Regions from separate parts of the Arthrobacter sp. 05T442 genome, predicted to be linked through region 1. Evidence: predicted binding sites of a transcription regulator. Region 1 holds the regulator's gene; each other region holds the start of a gene.
The links. The regulator HrcA, encoded in region 1, represses chaperone genes, less so after heat shock. The targets are predictions, from matches to a motif close to TTNGCACTCGNNNNNNNCGAGTGCNAA.
Positions count from the first base shown of each region.

Region 2: groES (co-chaperone GroES) is a predicted target of HrcA. The motif match lies at 1,123-1,149, and genes of this name have one in related genera.
Region 3: AC1DES_RS02580 (FmdB family zinc ribbon protein) is a predicted target of HrcA. The motif match lies at 1,339-1,365, and genes of this name have one in related genera.

Region 1 covers NZ_JBFTKM010000008.1:105,465-108,734, reverse strand. The annotation lists gene AC1DES_RS10125 (DUF3097 domain-containing protein) at 1-659, opposite strand, end outside; gene hrcA (heat-inducible transcriptional repressor HrcA) at 970-1,983, shown strand; gene dnaJ (molecular chaperone DnaJ) at 2,071-3,201, shown strand; gene AC1DES_RS10110 (16S rRNA (uracil(1498)-N(3))-methyltransferase) at 3,204-3,270, shown strand, end outside.
Region 2 covers NZ_JBFTKM010000001.1:527,279-530,548, forward strand. The annotation lists gene AC1DES_RS02495 (class I SAM-dependent methyltransferase) at 1-180, opposite strand, end outside; gene AC1DES_RS02500 (hypothetical protein) at 247-666, shown strand; gene groES (co-chaperone GroES) at 1,309-1,605, shown strand; gene groL (chaperonin GroEL) at 1,683-3,270, shown strand, end outside.
Region 3 covers NZ_JBFTKM010000001.1:549,590-552,859, reverse strand. The annotation lists gene galU (UTP--glucose-1-phosphate uridylyltransferase GalU) at 1-454, opposite strand, end outside; gene AC1DES_RS02585 (5-formyltetrahydrofolate cyclo-ligase) at 551-1,174, shown strand; gene AC1DES_RS02580 (FmdB family zinc ribbon protein) at 1,441-1,692, shown strand; gene cpaB (Flp pilus assembly protein CpaB) at 1,850-2,755, shown strand; gene AC1DES_RS02570 (AAA family ATPase) at 3,049-3,270, opposite strand, start outside.

The DNA of each region.
Region 1 (3,270 bases):
TTCTCGATGCCCAGGGTCGCGGGCCGAATGGCCTGCCAGACGTCCACGTAGGGGTGGCCCACGATCAGCACATTGCCCGCCGCGCCGGGGGAGGCCATGACGGCGTCGGCAATCCTGGATTCCTTCGAATTAGGGACGAGGTGGTCCACCAGGACTCCAAGCCGGCGCCCCGGGCCGGGCCGGAACGCTGCAACCGCTGCCGTGAGGTCATCAATGCCGTGCAGTGGCTCGACCACGATGCCCTCGACCCGGAGATCGTCGCCCCAGACCTTCTCGACGAGTTCGGCGTCGTGCTTGCCTTCCACCCAGATCCGGCTGGCCTTGGCCACCTGCGCACGCTGGCCCTCCACACGGACCGAGCCCGACGCCGTGCGGCCTGCTCCGGCGCCCGGTGCCGCACCCCGTGGAGCCGGCGGCATGAGCCGGACGGGCTGGCCCTCCAGCAGGAAGCCGAAGCCCAGGCGGAAGGACCTCGACTTGCCCCGCCGATCCTCGAGCGCCACAACATGCATGCCGCCGGACTTTTCGACCCGGGTGACGGCCCCGACCCACCCGGACTGCACATCCTCGAGCACCATGCCGCGTTCCACAGGGATCTCGGGCAGTTGGGTCTTGGCGGGGGCGGACATGTCCTGGGGTCCCCAGTTCTGGTACGACATCTCTTACACACTGCTTTGCACTCGGAATGTACGGCGGTCAGTGAAACCATCCGGGGACGCGCGGCGTACGCCGCGCGACGGGATGCGCTGCCAGGGCCGCTGCGTCCCCCGTGCCCGGAGCGCTGTGCCCGGAAACACGGATCCGGGAGCAACGCCTGGAGCGAATCCAATGCTAACAACGCGGCGAGTCATATTAGACTGGTTAGCACTTAGGCATGTCGAGTGCTAACCGTAGGCCGCCCGCCAGGTGCGGCGCGGGGCAGGCGCCGCACGCCAGACCGGATACTGGACCGACGATTGGAGGCGGAGCGTGAGCGAACCACGCAAACTCGAAGTGCTGCGCGCAATCGTGGAGGACTACGTCCATTCGCGTGAACCCGTTGGCTCCAAGGCGCTCGTTGAACGGCACCACCTTGGCGTGTCCAGCGCCACGATCCGCAACGACATGGCGGCGCTGGAAGATGAGGGCCTCATCACAGCACCGCACACGAGTTCAGGCAGAATCCCTACGGACAAGGGCTACCGGCTCTTTGTCGACCAGATTTCGGCCGTCAAGCCCCTCTCCCATGCGGAACGCCGCGCCATCCAGGCGCTGCTCGAGGGCTCGGATGACCTCGACGACGTCCTTGACCGGACTGTGCGGCTCCTGTCGCAGCTGACCAACCAGGTCGCCGTCGTGCAGTACCCGCTGCTCAGCCGCGCCAAGGTCCGGCACGTCGAATTCGTGCTGCTGGCACCCAGGAAGGTGTTGGCGGTTTTGATCGCGGACACCGGGAAGGTCGAGCAGCGGGTCATCGACGTCGGCCAGGACCTCCCCGACGAGGCGCTCTCGGAGCTGCGTACCCGCTTCCTGGGCATCCTGTCGGGGCTGCCGCTGAACCTGCTGCCCCAGTCCCTGCAGGCCGTCGTCGCCAGCTGCCCGCCAGTCCGGCGCGGCGCCGCCCAGGCCCTGGCCCGCGGCCTGGAGGCCCTCGCCACGAGCGGCCGCGAAGAGCGCATGGTCATGGCCGGCACCGCCAACCTTGCCCGCTCCAACGTGGATTTCCCGCTGAGTATCGGCCCGGTCCTGGAAGCACTCGAGGAGCAGGTGGTGATGCTCCGGCTGCTCAGCGAAATGGCCGAGGATCCGCGCGGCGTCACCGTGAGCATCGGACGTGAGAACCCCTACGACGGGCTTGCCGAGGCTTCCGTGGTGGCCACCGGGTATGGCCCGGACGCCACAGCGAAGGTCGGCGTGCTGGGGCCCACCCGGATGGATTATCCGACCACCATGGCCGCGGTCCGCGCGGTGGCCCGCTACCTTTCGAGGATCCTCGGGCCCTGACCGGCCATTTGACCGACAGCCGGCCCCCGGGCTTCGGCACCAGACTTCTTGCCCCACAGGCAGTACTACAAGGAAGAGATACGAACTTTGAGCAGCCATTACGACGTTCTTGGAGTCTCCCGCGAAGCAACGGGTGAAGAGATTAAGAAGGCTTACCGCAAACTGGCGCGAACCCTGCACCCGGATGTGAACCCGGGGGAGGACGCCTCGGACCGGTTCAAGGCCGTCACCCACGCGTACGAGGTCCTCTCCGATCCGCAGAAACGCCGGGTCTACGACACCACCGGCAATGAGAACGGCACCGACAACGGCTTCGGCGGCGGCAGCTACGCCGGCCAGGGGTTCGCCTTCCAGGACATCTTCGACACGTTCTTCGGCGGCGGAGGCGGCCAGGGCGGCCCGGCGTCCAGGGTCCGCCGCGGCCAGGACGCCCTCATCAGCGTCCGGATCGACCTCCGTGACGCCGTGTTCGGCGTCAACAGGAAGCTTGAGGTTGACACTGCCGTCACGTGCCCGACCTGTGAAGGCTCCTGCTGCCGCGCAGGCAGCCACCCGGAACGCTGCGACATCTGCGGCGGCTCCGGACAGGTCCAGCGCGCTGTCCGGTCCATCCTCGGCCAGGTCATGACGTCGGCCCCCTGCGGCTCCTGCGAGGGCTTCGGGACCGTCATCAAGGACCCCTGCAACGAGTGCAACGGCCAGGGCCGGATCCGCAGCCGCCGTTCCCTGACCGTCAAGGTTCCCGCCGGTGTAGCCACGGGCACCCGCATCCAGTTGTCCGGACAGGGCGAGGCGGGCCCTGCCGGCGGCCCCCCGGGCGACCTTTACGTCGAAATCCGCGTCAACAACGACGCCACCTACGTCCGCGACGGCGACGACCTGCACGCCAGCCTCAACATCCCGATGACGGCCGCCGCCCTGGGCACGGAGCTGAGCCTGGACACCTTCGACGGGCCGCAGGAGATCGACGTCAAGGCCGGGACCCAGTCAGGGGAGGTCATCACCCTCCGCGGGCTCGGCGTGACGCACCTGCGCGGCTACGGCCGCGGGGACCTCAAGGTCCACCTGCAGGTGGATACCCCCGGTAAGCTCGACACCGCCCAGGAAGACCTGCTGCGGCAGCTCGCCAAGCTGCGCGGCGAGCAGTTCACCGACGGAAAGCTGGCCGCGAGCGGCGGTGTGTTCGCGAAGCTGCGGGACAGGCTCGGTAACCTGTAGCGGTGAGCAACCCGGTCTTCTTCACCCCCGCAGGATCCCTGGACCAGCAGGTCCCCGGGTCGACCTTTG
Region 2 (3,270 bases), on a different contig from region 1:
GGTCCGGAGCCTCGACTGGGTGAGCGCCGCCGACACGAGTTCGGGGGAGTGGCCGGCCTTCCGCAGCGCTGCGTTGAGCCGGATGGCGTCGTCCTCGCGGTAGGGGCCCAGCGACGCCAGCAGCTCCCAGCCCTCGGGGTTGAGGAGCGGGGCGATCTGTTCCTGCGGTGCGTCAGCCATGCCATCTAGCGTAGTTCAGCCGCCGTTCACCCGATGCGCCGGGCCAGGACGACTAGGCTTGACGGCATGGAAGACAGCGGAGCGGACGAGCGCGGCATTGACGTCACCACAGGGCAGTACGACGCCGATGAGGACCACCGGAACCATCAGGGGCTTGCCCGTTACGCCCGCCCGGCGCTGATAGCGGGCGGCATCATCGCGGTCGTCTGCATCGCCTTGCTGGTGATCATCTTTTTCCTGGATTCCTTCAACGCCACCATCTATTCCGTTGGCGGCAAGGACGTCAAGGACGCCACGGACGAGGCGCGTGCCATCCGCGACACCTATGCCGCGGCCCGGCTCGGCGGCGTCATCTTCCTCGTCGTCGGCCTCCTGCTCGCCGCCGCGGGCGGCCTGCTGCTGTACCGGCACCGGAACGATCAGGGGCGCATCATCGAGGAAGAAGACGGCGAAGACGTGGACTTCGAGGACCTCGCGGGGGAGTAGTCAGACGCCGGCAGCGCCTGGCGGACATGCTCATTCTTGGTATTCGACGAGGGGCATGTCCCTCCGGGCAGCGCGGACTTGTTGGACATGCCCTTCGTGCAGCGCCTGGAGTGGGCATGTCCTTCGTTCAGCGCCCGGAATGAGCATGTCCGCCGCACTTGTTGGGCATGTCCACCGCTCGGCGCGGGCAGCGAGCATGATGCCCGCGTGTCCACCGGCCGCAACGAACAATGGGCATGTCCCTCTGATCAGCTTGGGTCCGTCGCACAACCCTTTGTTCAGCCCGCATTCGTTGGGCATGTCTTTCGTTTGGCGCCTGGAATGAGCATGTCCCCCGGATTTGTTGGGCATGTCCATCGCTCGGCGCGGGCAGCGAGCATGATGCCCGCGTGTCCACCGGCCGCAACGAACAATGGGCATGTCCCGCTGGGGGAAGTGTTCACCGGGGACGAATTTCTGGCACTCGCCTTGACCGAGTGCTAACTACTTACATAGAGTCGTCATTAGCACTCTCCCTGGGAGGGTGCTAATACATGAAGCGCCACTTGCCCGGCGCGCTGCCGGCACCGCGACGACGGTCTGCACGCCAGGGCACCACCGCTTCATAGTCCACAAATTTGCTGACGAAAAGGAGAGGTCCGAGTGTCGGTCTCTATTAAGCCTCTTGAGGATCGTATTGTTGTCCGCCCGCTCGAAGCCGAGCAGACCACGGCTTCCGGCCTGGTTATCCCGGACTCCGCGCAGGAGAAGCCGCAGGAAGGCGAAGTTGTTGCAGTAGGCCCCGGCCGCTTTGACGACAACGGCAACCGCGTTCCCATTGACGTGGCCGTTGGCGACGTCGTCATTTACTCCAAGTACGGTGGAACCGAAGTCAAGACCGGCGGCACCGAGTACCTCGTGCTCTCCGCCCGCGACGTTCTGGCGATCGTCGTAAAGTAACTCTCTTGGACCCCGCGCCGCCGATCCCTCGTTTGACGGGTCAGTTGCGCGGGGTTCTGTCTTGAAAGGACAAAACCATGGCAAAGCAGCTCGCGTTTAACGACGCTGCCCGCCGGTCGCTTGAAGCCGGCATCGATAAGCTCGCCAACACGGTCAAGGTGACGCTGGGCCCGCGCGGCCGCAACGTCGTGCTGGACAAGAAGTGGGGTGCCCCCACGATCACCAACGATGGTGTGACCATCGCCCGTGAAATCGAACTGGACGACCCGTACGAGAACCTTGGCGCACAGCTGGCCAAGGAGGTCGCCACCAAGACCAACGATGTTGCCGGCGACGGCACCACCACCGCCACGGTGCTGGCTCAGGCACTGGTCAAGGAAGGCCTGCGCAACGTTGCGGCTGGCGCCGCCCCGGGCGAGATCAAGCGTGGCATCGAGGTCTCCGTCGAGGCCGTCGCCGCCCGACTGCTCGAAAACGCCCGCCCGGTTGAAGGCACGCAGGTTGCCAACGTGGCCTCCATCTCCGCGCAGAGCGACGAGGTCGGCGAGCTCCTGGCCGAAGCCTTCGGCAAGGTAGGCAAGGATGGTGTGATCACCATCGAGGAGTCCTCCACCACGCAGACCGAACTGGTTCTCACCGAGGGCATGCAGTTCGACAAGGGCTACCTGTCCCCGTACTTCGTCACCGACGCGGAACGCCAGGAAGCAGTACTCGAAGACGCCCTGATCCTGATCAACCAGGGCAAGATCTCCTCTGTGCAGGATTTCCTGCCGCTGCTGGAGAAGGCGCTGCAGAGCTCCAAGCCGCTCTTCATCATTGCCGAGGACGTCGAGGGCGAGGCCCTGTCCACACTGATCGTCAACCGCATCCGCGGCACCCTGAACGTCGTTGCCGTCAAGGCGCCGGGCTTCGGTGACCGCCGCAAGGCAATGCTGCAGGACATCGCCACCCTCACCGGTGCGCAGGTTGTCTCTCCGGAACTGGGCCTGAGCCTGGACACGGTCGGCCTTGAGGTGCTGGGTACCGCCCGGCGCATCACCGTCACGAAGGACAACACCACCATCGTCGACGGCGCCGGTTCTGCCGAGGACGTCGCAGCCCGGGTTGCGCAGCTGCGCGCCGAGCTGACCCGCACCGACTCGGACTGGGACAAGGAAAAGCTGCAGGAACGCCTGGCCAAGCTGGCCGGCGGCATCGGCGTGATCAAGGTCGGCGCTGCCACCGAGGTCGAGCTCAAGGAAAAGAAGCACCGCATCGAGGACGCCGTGTCCTCAACCCGTGCGGCCCTCGAAGAAGGCATCGTGGCCGGCGGCGGTTCCGCCCTCATCCACGCTCTGAAGGCCCTCGACGAGGATCCGGCCGTTCAGGCCCTCGAAGGTGACGCGGCTGCTGCCGTCGGCATCGTCCGCCGTGCGTTGACCCAGCCGCTGCGCTGGATCGCCCAGAACGCCGGTTTCGACGGCTACGTCGTCGTTGCCAAGGTCGCCGAGTCCGCCGTGAACCAGGGCTTCAACGCCAAGTCCGGCGTCTACGAGGACCTCATCGCGGCCGGCGTGATCGACCCCGTGAAGGTGACGCGTGCGGCCCTCCGCAACGCTGCCTCCATCGCGGCACTGGTTCTCACCACGGAAACGCTCGTGGTGGAGAAGCCGGCTGACGAGGACG
Region 3 (3,270 bases), on a different contig from region 1:
CCTCGATCATGGTGCTCAGCAGTTCATCGCGGGCATCGATAAGGTCATCGCCCAGCAGGACCGCAAAGGGCTCGTAGCCTACGTGCTGCTTTGCACGAAGGACCGCGTGGCCCAGGCCCAGGGGATCGCCCTGGCGAACGTAGTGGATGTCGCCGAGGTTGCTGGCGGCCTGGATCGACTCCAGCTTGGCGGTGTCACCTTTGGCTTCCAGGGTGGCTTCCAGGGTGGGGACGCGGTCGAAGTGGTCCTCCAGCGCGCGCTTGTTGCGGCCCGTGATCATCAGGATGTCGTTGAGACCGACGTTGACGGCTTCCTCGACGACGTACTGGATAGCCGGCTTGTCAACGACGGGAAGCATTTCCTTGGGCATGGCCTTGGTGGCCGGCAGGAATCTGGTACCGAGGCCCGCGGCGGGGATGACGGCCTTGCGGACGGAAGCGTTGGATGTAGTCACTCGACTAATCTATCGGAGGTACCAATCATTCGGTAATCATTCAAGCTGCCGTCCCGGGCCCGGGGCCGCCGGCAGCAGGCGGAGGGACGAGCCGTTATGGCGTCAAAAGTAGACATTCGGTCCAGCCATAGGGTCCAACGCGCCGCCCTGCCGCCAGCAGCGCTCGAATCGGCCGCCACGGGCATAGCCCGCCGCGGTCTGGAGTGGGCAACCGGGTTGACAAGCGGCCACGCGGGAACGTTCGCGGTGTACCTCGGCGTAGGTTCCGAGCCGCCGACCCGGCCCCTCCTGACGGCCCTGCACGATGCCGGTCACAGCGTGCTGCTTCCGGTCTGCGAGCCCGGACTCGAACTGGCCTGGGTGTACTGGACCCCGGAGTCAGTGTTTGGGCGCAGCCGCTACGCGCCCATCCAGGAGCCGGCCGGGGAACGCCACGGGACCGAGGTCATGCGCCATGCCACGGGCGTGTTCGTGCCGGCCACCGCCGTCGACCTCTCCGGCAACAGGATCGGCCAGGGCGGCGGCTACTACGACAAGTTCCTGGCCGCCTTGGAGGGCATGCTTCCGCGGACTGCCAACTCGCCCGACGGCGGTCCGCTGCCGACCGCCGCGGTCGTGTACGAGTCGGAGGTGCTGCCCGCCGGCAGCATCCCCGCCGAGTCCTTCGACCGGAAGGTTTCTTTTGCCCTGACCCCGGCATCCCTAATCCGGCTGGGCTGATCCGGCTGGGCTGATCCGGCTGGGCTTGATTCCACCGGGGCGTGGCCATCGGGCCGTCGGCGGGGCCGATGGGAGGGGTGCGCGGGCGGGGTGCGCGGGCGGGGTCCGCGGGCGGGGTGCGCGGGCGGGGTCCGCGGGCGGGGTCCGCGGGCGGGGTGATAGAATTGGCACTCAGGCCCTGCGACTGCTAAAGGACGGGTTCCGGCAACGGACTCTCCGACTTGGCACCACGGGACCTGCTCGTTTGTCCCAGAGGAGGATTTCCAGTGCCCACGTATGCATACGCCTGCAAGGACTGCAGCCACGCCTTCGAGATCGTGCAGTCGTTCACCGACAGCACCCTGACGTCCTGCCCCGAGTGCCAGGGAACCCTGCGCAAAAAGTTCAACAGCGTGGGCGTCGTCTTCAAGGGATCGGGCTTCTACCGGACCGATTCCCGTGATGCCAAAGGCAGCACCGTATCGCCGGCTTCCGCGCCTGCTCCCGCGGCGGCACCTGCCCCCGCCGCCGCCAGCTAGTCTTCTGCCCGCATCGGGGTTTGACCTGCCAGGCTCCCCCGCTTAGCGCCACTCCGCCCCGCCGGCGTGTTGCCTTCCGGCACCGTGCGCGGGCTGCTTTTCCACATAGGCGTGCCGGCGTCTGACCCTTCACGCGGCTCGCGCGTAGCGTCGAGGCATGAAACCGTTCCCGTGCCTCGCGCCGCTTCCCGTGGGCCCCGTCGTCGGCCGCCCTCCCGGAGGGCACTCTGCCGTAATGAGCTCTCCCGAAGGGCACTTAATCCTTGGGAGCCCTCTCCCCGGGCGCTTCCTGCACGTGGCCTTTCGCACCGCTGCACGTCCACCTGGCGGTCGCTCCATGTCCGGCCGGCCTCACTCCGGGGCCCCGCTTCGCTCCAAGAGTCCCCGAAGTTCCAGGACGCTTCGCGGCCGTCCCCCGCACCGGCGTCTCGCAGGGTGGCTGAACCGGAACCGGCGGCTGGCGGTCCTGCTCCTCCTGTGCGTCGCCGCGGGTGTGACGGTGCAGCAGTTCACTCCAGTCCCCGCCGAGACAGTTGCGGTCTTCGCCGCGGCGGAGGATATTCCGGCGGGTAAGACGCTGGAACCGGGTGATGTCTCCAGCGTCAGCGTGCCGCCTGGCCTCGTTCCCGGGGGCAGCCTGAGGAGCGAAACAGAAGTCCTAGGGAGGCAGTTGGCCGTCGCGCTCCGAAAGGGCCAGCTTCTTACCGACTCCCAACTCATCGGTGCCGGGCTGCTGGCGGGCACCCGGCCCGGGTCGGCCGCCGTGCCTCTCCGAATGGCAGATCCGGCCTCGATCCAGCTGGTCTCTCCCGGACAGCTCATTAATGTGGTGTTGACCGGCGGCAACGGCTTCGAACAACCCTCACAGTCCCAGGTCCTGGCTGCAGCCGTCCCCGTGCTGTGGACGTCGGCACAGGGCGGCAAGGGCGCCCAGTGGCTGGCTTCCAGTGACGCTGACGGACTCATCGTCGTGGCAGCCGACGCTGACCAGGCCCGACGGCTCGCCGGCTCGTCCACCCAAGGAAAGCTGTTCTTCGTAATGGTTGGATCTGCCCCCGGCTAGCCGCGGACGCCCGTGCGGGCGTTGTCAGCAGGCGCAGTCAGCAGGCGCCTCAGGCAAGGCAACATCGCGCCCGATGCCGTCCGAGCTGACCCGCGGCGGGCCGACGATGTGGCGGCGCTCTGCCCCAGAGCGGCGGCGCTCTGCGGCCCTGTTCAGCCCCGCTGCGGGCCGCCGGTCCCAGCCGCCGGGGCGGCCCTGTTCAGCCCCGCTGCGGGCCGCCGGTCCCAGCCGCCGGGGCGGCCCTGTTCAGCCCCGCTGCGGGCCGCCGGTCCCAGCCGCCGGTGCGGCCCTGTTCAGCCCCAGTGCGGTGGCTTCTGTTCCTGCAGCCACGCGTCGTGGTCGTAGCTGCCCGGCTGGTCGCCCCAGCGCCGGGGGTCATCCTCGGCAGCCTTGTTCGGGAGAACCCCGCCGGACGTTGAGGCGTGCACCTCGGTGAGGCGGGTCTCCCGCGCGTGCCCTTCCTGCCCGGGGCCCGAATTCTCGTCGCCGGCGTACCCGCCGTCGTGATTGTCGCC